DNA from 3 places in the Simplicispira piscis genome. Region 1 is predicted to be linked to each of the others. Evidence: predicted binding sites of a transcription regulator. Region 1 holds the regulator's gene; each other region holds the start of a gene.

The links. Region 1 encodes sigma-54, which starts transcription at its own class of promoters, with help from an activator protein. Its sites were predicted from a motif close to TGGCANGNAANCTGCTTT; they were not measured.
Region 2: a site for sigma-54 is predicted at 1,481-1,498, ahead of nirB (nitrite reductase large subunit NirB). Genes of this name have one in related genera too.
Region 3: a site for sigma-54 is predicted at 1,111-1,128, ahead of ACYVOC_RS15715 (pilin). Genes of this name have one in related genera too.

What each region holds. Positions count from the first base shown of each region.
Region 1 covers NZ_BAAGQN010000013.1:9,174-11,440, forward strand. The annotation lists gene lptB (LPS export ABC transporter ATP-binding protein) at 1-248, shown strand, start outside; gene ACYVOC_RS07425 (RNA polymerase factor sigma-54) at 448-2,016, shown strand; gene ACYVOC_RS07430 (M20 aminoacylase family protein) at 2,199-2,267, shown strand, end outside.
Region 2 covers NZ_BAAGQN010000010.1:24,716-26,982, forward strand. The annotation lists gene nirB (nitrite reductase large subunit NirB) at 1-1,412, opposite strand, end outside; gene ACYVOC_RS06295 (DUF4148 domain-containing protein) at 1,746-2,042, opposite strand; gene ACYVOC_RS06300 (DUF4148 domain-containing protein) at 2,113-2,267, opposite strand, start outside.
Region 3 covers NZ_BAAGQN010000022.1:29,231-31,497, reverse strand. The annotation lists gene ACYVOC_RS15720 (TfpX/TfpZ family type IV pilin accessory protein) at 1-401, opposite strand, end outside; gene ACYVOC_RS15715 (pilin) at 518-1,045, opposite strand; gene ACYVOC_RS15710 (MBL fold metallo-hydrolase) at 1,265-2,056, opposite strand; gene ACYVOC_RS15705 (CHASE2 domain-containing protein) at 2,174-2,267, opposite strand, start outside.

The sequences.
Region 1 (2,267 bases):
TGCTCGATGAACCCTTTGCCGGCATTGATCCCATCGCCGTGATCGAGATCCAGCGCATCATTGGTTTCCTCAAGGAGCGCGGCATTGGCGTGCTCATCACCGACCACAACGTGCGTGAAACGCTGGGGATCTGCGACCACGCCTTCATCATCAGCGACGGGAATGTGCTGGCCCAGGGCACGCCGTCTGAAATCGTGGACAACGCCGAGGTGCGCCGCGTGTACCTGGGCGAGCATTTCCGGATGTGAGTGTGGCCCCCACGCTCCCTCACTTCGTGTGGTCACTGCCCCCCAAGGGGGCCGCGTTTTGCCTTGGGGGCGGCCCGGCGGCAAAACATAGCCCCCACGCTCCCTCACTTTGTGTGGTCGCTGCCCCCCAAGGGGGTCGCGTTTTGCCTTGGGGCGGCCGGGCGGCAAAACCATTGCTGGCCCGGGTGAAAGTGCTCTCATGAAGCCCGGTCTCTCACTGCGCGTTTCGCAGCATCTGGCACTGACGCCGCAGCTGCAGCAATCCATCCGCCTGCTGCAACTTTCCACGCAAGAGCTGTCGCAGGAAATCGAGCAGATGCTCGATGAAAACCCTTTCCTCGAACGCAATACGGAAGATGCGCCGCGCGAGGAGTTCGGTCTGGCCCAGTCCGACGTACCAGCACAAGGGGACGATGCGGCGGCTGAGGTTGCTATTTATTCAGGAGCTGATGGCGTAAGTACATCAAGCCTTGAAGGCAGAAATGATGCGGATTCTGTGGGTGCCTCCGATGAACCCGACTGGGGCGGCGACGGCACCACGGAGATGGCCGCAGACGATGGCGAATGGGGGGGCGACGCCCCTGCGCGCAACAACGGCAGCAGCGATGGCGACAGCGAAGCCGACGCTGCCGATTTGGCGCATGGCCATGAGTCGCTCACGGCATTTCTGCACCGACAGGCACTGGCGCTGCGCCTGTCGGCACTGGACCGGGCTGCGCTGCAATACCTGATCGAATCGTTGAACGACGACGGTTATCTGGAGGATTCCCTGGAATCCCTGGCCCTGGGGCTGGCAGGCGAGAGCGATCTGGAGCAGATCGAAGAGCTGGTGCACCGCTTCACCGTGGCGCTGCGGCTGCTGCAAAGTCTGGAGCCCTCCGGTGTGGGGGCGCGCAATCTGGCGGAATGCCTCACCCTGCAACTCCAGGCACTGCTCCAGGACGGCGTTGAAAATCCCAGCACAGTGCAGAACGCGCTGTGCATCTGTCGGCAACCGTTGGAGTTGCTGGCACGCCGTGATGTGCGCCGCCTCGTTGCGCTGTGTGGCACCAGCGAAGAGCGCACGCGCGCCGCCATGGCCCTGATCGCCCGGCTCGAACCGCGCCCCGGGCGTCGCTTTGCTGATGTGGAGCGCAACATCGTGATTCCCGATGTGCTCGTGACCCGTGTGGGCCGCAGTGGCCAGCAGTTCAATGTGCAGCTCAACCCCGATGTGATGCCGCGCCTGCGTGTGCACGACATCTATGCCGGAGCCCTGCGCGGCCACAAAGGGGGGGATGGACACCAGGCCTTGCAGCAGCGACTGCAGGAGGCGCGCTGGTTCATCAAGAACATCCAGCAGCGCTTTGACACCATCTTGCGTGTCTCGCGCGCCATCGTCGAGCGGCAGAAAAATTTTTTCGTGCATGGCGAACTGGCCATGCGGCCGCTGGTGTTGCGCGATATCGCCGACGAGCTGGGCCTGCATGAATCCACCATCTCGCGCGTGACCACGGCCAAATACATGGCCACGCCGCAGGGCACTTACGAGCTCAAGTATTTTTTCGGCTCGGGCCTGGGCACCGACACCGGCGGCAATGCGTCGAGCACGGCCGTGCGCGCGCTCATCAAGCAGTTCGTCGCCGCCGAAAACCCTGCCAAGCCGCTGTCCGACAACCAGTTGGCAGAAATGCTCAAGGAACAGGGCATCGAGTGTGCACGCCGCACCGTGGCCAAATACCGCGAAGCGCTCAAGATACCCACAACCACTTTGCGCAAGGCGCTGTAGACGCAGGTGCGCGGTGTTGGCGGGCCGATGACCGCGAACCAGCGGTTGCCGCGTGATGGCAAGGGCCCGTGGCGTCGCCGTGCTGGGGGTTGATAACCATTCGCCGTGCTGGGCAGAGTTTGCTCCTGGCCCACCTGCGTCCCTGGCATGGGTAGACTGTTGCGAAGAAGGAGCTACCGTCCATGAAAGTCATCGACTCCATCGCTGCCCAGGCAGCACTCATTGCTGCGGTGCGCCGCGACATCCACGCC
Region 2 (2,267 bases), on a different contig from region 1:
GCCTTGGTGTGCTTGCGCACCTCGTCCAGCGTGAACAGGCCCTTGTCTTTGATGGCCTTGCAGATGGTACCCTTGGTGACGCCATTGCAGCCGCACACCTCGTCGGTGTCCAGCATGGCGGCGGCCTTGTTGTGGCCCTGGTGGCCGGCGTCGCCCATGTTGGATTCGCCAAACATCAGCTTGTCGCGGATGTCGCCGACGGGGCGGGCGTCGCGCAGCAGCTTGAAGTACCAGCTGCCATCCACCGTGTCGCCATACAGGCAAGCGCCTATAAGCTTGTCGTCCTTGAGCACCAGTTTCTTGTACACGCCGCCGCTCGGGTCGCTCATGACGATCTCCTCGGTGCCCGCGCCGCCCTGGAAGTCCCCGGCCGAGAACAGGTCGATGCCCGTCACCTTGAGCTTGGTGGACGTGAGCGAGCCCTGGTAGCGGCCAATGCCAAACTCCGCTAGGTGGTTGGCCAACACGCGGGCCTGCTCGAACAGCGGCGCCACCAGACCGTAGGCAATGCCCCGGTGCGCCGCGCACTCGCCCACGGCGTAGATGCGCGCGTCGGTGGTGGTTTGTAGCGTGTCGCTCACCACAATGCCACGGTTCACGTGCAGGCGCATCTTTTCGGCGAGCTGCGTGTTGGGGCGGATGCCCACGGCCATCACCACCAGGTCGGCGGGCACCTCGGTGCCGTCCTTGAATTGCACGGCCCGGACCCGTTGTTTCGACGGGGCCTCTTCCCCGTCTGCACGGCCGTTCTCGTTGCCCAGCAGCGCAGCAGTTTGGCCCTGCATGAGGAACTGCATGCCGCGCTCGGCCAGCGACTTTTGCAGCATCTTGCCGGCCACGCTGTCGAGCTGGCGCTCCATGAGCCATTCGCTGGCGTGCACCACGGTCACCTGCATGCCGCGTTTCATCAGGCCATTGGCGGCCTCCAGGCCCAGCAAGCCGCCGCCGATGACCACCGCGTGCTGGTAGGTGGCGGCGGCGTCGATCATGGCCTGCGTGTCGGCAATGTCGCGGTAGGCCAGCACGCCGTCGAGCTCCTTGCCCGGCAAGGGCAGGATGAACGGGTTGGAGCCCGTGGCGAGGATAAGGCGGTCGTATTCGGCGCTGATCTGCTCGCCCGCTGCGCTGGTGCCGTGCACCACGCGGTGCACGCGGTCTACATCGGTGACCGTGCAGCCCGTGTGCAGGGTGATACCGTTGTCCTGGTACCAGGACCAGTCGTTGAGGATGATCTCGTCCACCGTCTGCTCCCCCGCCAGCACGGGCGAGAGCAGGATGCGGTTGTAGTTCGGGTGCGGCTCGGCGCCGAACACCGTGATGTCGTACAGGTCGGGTGCGATCTTGAGCAGCTCTTCGAGCGTGCGCACACCGGCCATTCCGTTGCCTACCATGACCAGCCTGGGTTTTTTCATCGGAGCCCCTCCCTGGGCAATTGCATTGCAGAACATGGGCGCGTTGGATGTGCGCCTGTATGCACTGCAATGCAATGACCGTGCCAGCGATGAAATGCTTGTGTGCTTTGTCTATGGGTACAGGAGTGCGCACCCTGGCAGTGCGGTAGGCCAGAACCGTGCGGTGCCTGAGGCGTTTGCACCATGCTGGGGTGCTGTGCCAGCGCCTGGTGCGTCGCAAGGTGCGTCTGCGCCATGGCGGCGCACATACCGAGAGAGAAAGCGAAAAGCCCGCACCGTTTGCACGGTGCGGGCCTTGTAGGGCGCCAGAATTCTGGCGTCGGAATGCAGTGTTTAGCTGCGGTTGCCGGTGGCGATCAGGCCTGCACGGGCGGCGGTCACGGCCTCTGCACGCACAGCGGTGCGGTCCTGGGTGCTGACAGCGCGGGCTGCGTGGTCGGCCACAGGGCCCTTGGCAAAGCTAGCCAGTGCCTGCTGACCTTCGGCGCGCACATCGGCGCTGCTGCGGGTGGACTGGACGCGGGCTTCGAAGTCGGTGCCGTACAGGTCGCCATTGAGTTCAGCGGCTTGTGCGCCGATCGAGGCAAAAGCGGCAACGGCGGCAATGGAGAGGATGCGTGCGGTGTTCATGGTGGTGTCCTTGATACAAAAAATGGTGGGGTGCTCAAGGCGCCTGCCAGGTCTGCAGGCGCCGGGGTTTTTAGCTGCGGTTGCCAGTGGCGATCAGGCCTGCACGGGCGGCGGTCACGGCCTCTGCACGCACAGCGGTGCGGTCCTGGGTGCTGACAGCGCGGGCTGCGTGGTCGGCCACAGGGCCCTTGGCAAAGCTAGCCAGTGCCTGCTGACCTTCGGCGC
Region 3 (2,267 bases), on a different contig from region 1:
TCCGGGACATCCAAGTAGCTGATGACGCGAAATCGATCAACTTCGTACACGACTGCCAAAGGTCGTGAAAGGGCCAGTGCATGCACACCATAAGCCAGGGCTCCCCATTGCAGGCACACAATCATGGCAAGGTCAACAGCCAAAGCCCGTCGCGTTTTTCCAGGCCGGATCAAAATCAAGGTGAGCAAAGGCCCACACACCATATCCACCCCCAGCATCACCCAGAAGAGTCGCATTCCTCCTCCCAGCAAGTGGTATGGAGACGGAAACCAAAATACAGTAACCAAAAGTGCAATCCCTGACGCAACCGCCAGAGAAAGCAGCAGGTGTGAAACTGGCAACCATTTCAACCACCGCTGCGGTGAGACAGGGAAGACCTGCGCACTATGAGCATCTGTCATGAAATAACCCAAGAACTAATATATCGGCGCCGACCCTCAGCACCATGAAAAACGCCCGCATTGCGGGCGTTTTCTAAAAATCTCCCCTCTTTACCGAAGCAAAGAGAAAAGTCGACTTAACGGCATTCAGAAGGTGCGTACTTGGCTTTCAACGTACCAACCGTCACGTTCTTCAAAACGCGCTTGTCGGCAGTGATCTTGGTTTCTGATGCACACGCCCAGTCCACAGCGCCCTTGGATGCAGCGACCGGCACAACACCACCAACGTTTGGAGAGAACGTCAGCGTCTGACCATCTAGGCCCGTAGGAATACCGTTAAGGCCATCTGCCTTAACTTGCACAGAGATGGTCCAAGGTGTACCGGCAGTCGTCGTAATGTCTTTGACATACTTGGAAGTCTTTTCTGCTGTAGGAACGGCCGCATAGGCGGTCGCTGCTGCATCAAGCCCAACAATGCCGTCGGTCTGGAATGCTTCGCTGAACAGGCTCTTCACAGAGGAACCTGCAATCACCGCTTCGGAGATTTTGGCGCGAATAGTGTAGTCCTGGTACGCAGGAAGGGCCACAGCAGCCAAAATACCAATAATCGCCACAACGATCATCAATTCGATCAGGGTAAAACCCTTTTGCAGATTACGCTTCATATATTTCTCCTCGGAGTCAAGTGCAAATGAAAACCTGCAGACGATTCTTCAGGTTCGAAACTGAATCAGCAGATTCCATGCCAATAGACGGGTCGTTACAACTAAACCTTGCCAGTACAGCAAACGGCCTTCGACAGGCCTGTTTCGTAACAACTATCTTCTGCGACTCCAGTGAATGACATTTTTGTCTCTCACATCTGTCACCAACCGCATCTTTTCTTACACATCCAGCACATCCCCCGCTTGCAGCCACCGAATGTCATGCGGCGCAGCAAACCCATGCGGGGTGCGCGCATCAAAGCGGCGAATCTCCTCCATGATGAGTTCAGTCTCTGAGGGTTTGGTATGGGTGATGTAGATGGGGAACGACCGGGCCGGGTCGAGTTGGGCCAGTTCCAGCGCCAGGGTTTGGGGGGCAAGGTGCTGGGCGCGCTCTGCCAGGGCGCTCTCGCGGTTGCTGAAGGCGGTTTCGATGACCAGCATGGCCACGGGCAGCTGGTTGATGCGCTGCCAGAAGGCGGGGTTGCGGCCCGTGTCGCCGCTAAACACCCACCAGTCGTGGGGCCCTTGCACCGCGTAGCCTACGGCGGGGACGGCATGGCAGGCGGGCAGCACCTCTAGCCGGGTGCCTGCCACTTCCAGCGTTTGCCCTGCGGCCAGTGCCTGGTATTGCAGAAAAGGAGCGGCATCACTGGGGATACGGCTGAAGTCCGGCCAGATCACATTGTTGAACACATGGGCCTGCAGTGCGGCGATGGTCTCCTGCAAGGCGTGCACCTGCACGGGGCTGCTGCGGCGGGACGATATGGCGTCCAGCATCAGCGGCAGTGCGGCGATATGGTCCAGGTGCGAGTGCGTGAGAAAAACATGGTCGATGGCCTGCATTTCGTCCAGGGTGAGGTCGCCCACGCCTGTCCCTGCATCGATGAGGATGCGTCCATCGATCAGAAACGAGGTGGTGCGGCAGTCCCGGGCAATCGCCCCGGAGCAGCCCAGCACGCGGACTTTCATGGTTGCTGCGGCCTTTATTCGGTTTCCAAATCATTCATGTCTAGGTGCGAAGCCTACGATCAGTGCTGTAGCACGGCAAGGCGAAGCAACAACGACACGGATGGTTTAGAAATGGAATTACTTGGTGTCGAAATGGGTCGATCCGTCCCACGCGGGGTTGTAGGGTAACACCCGCAGGGCCTGCAGGCGCTGGCTGTAAAACTCCAGCAAA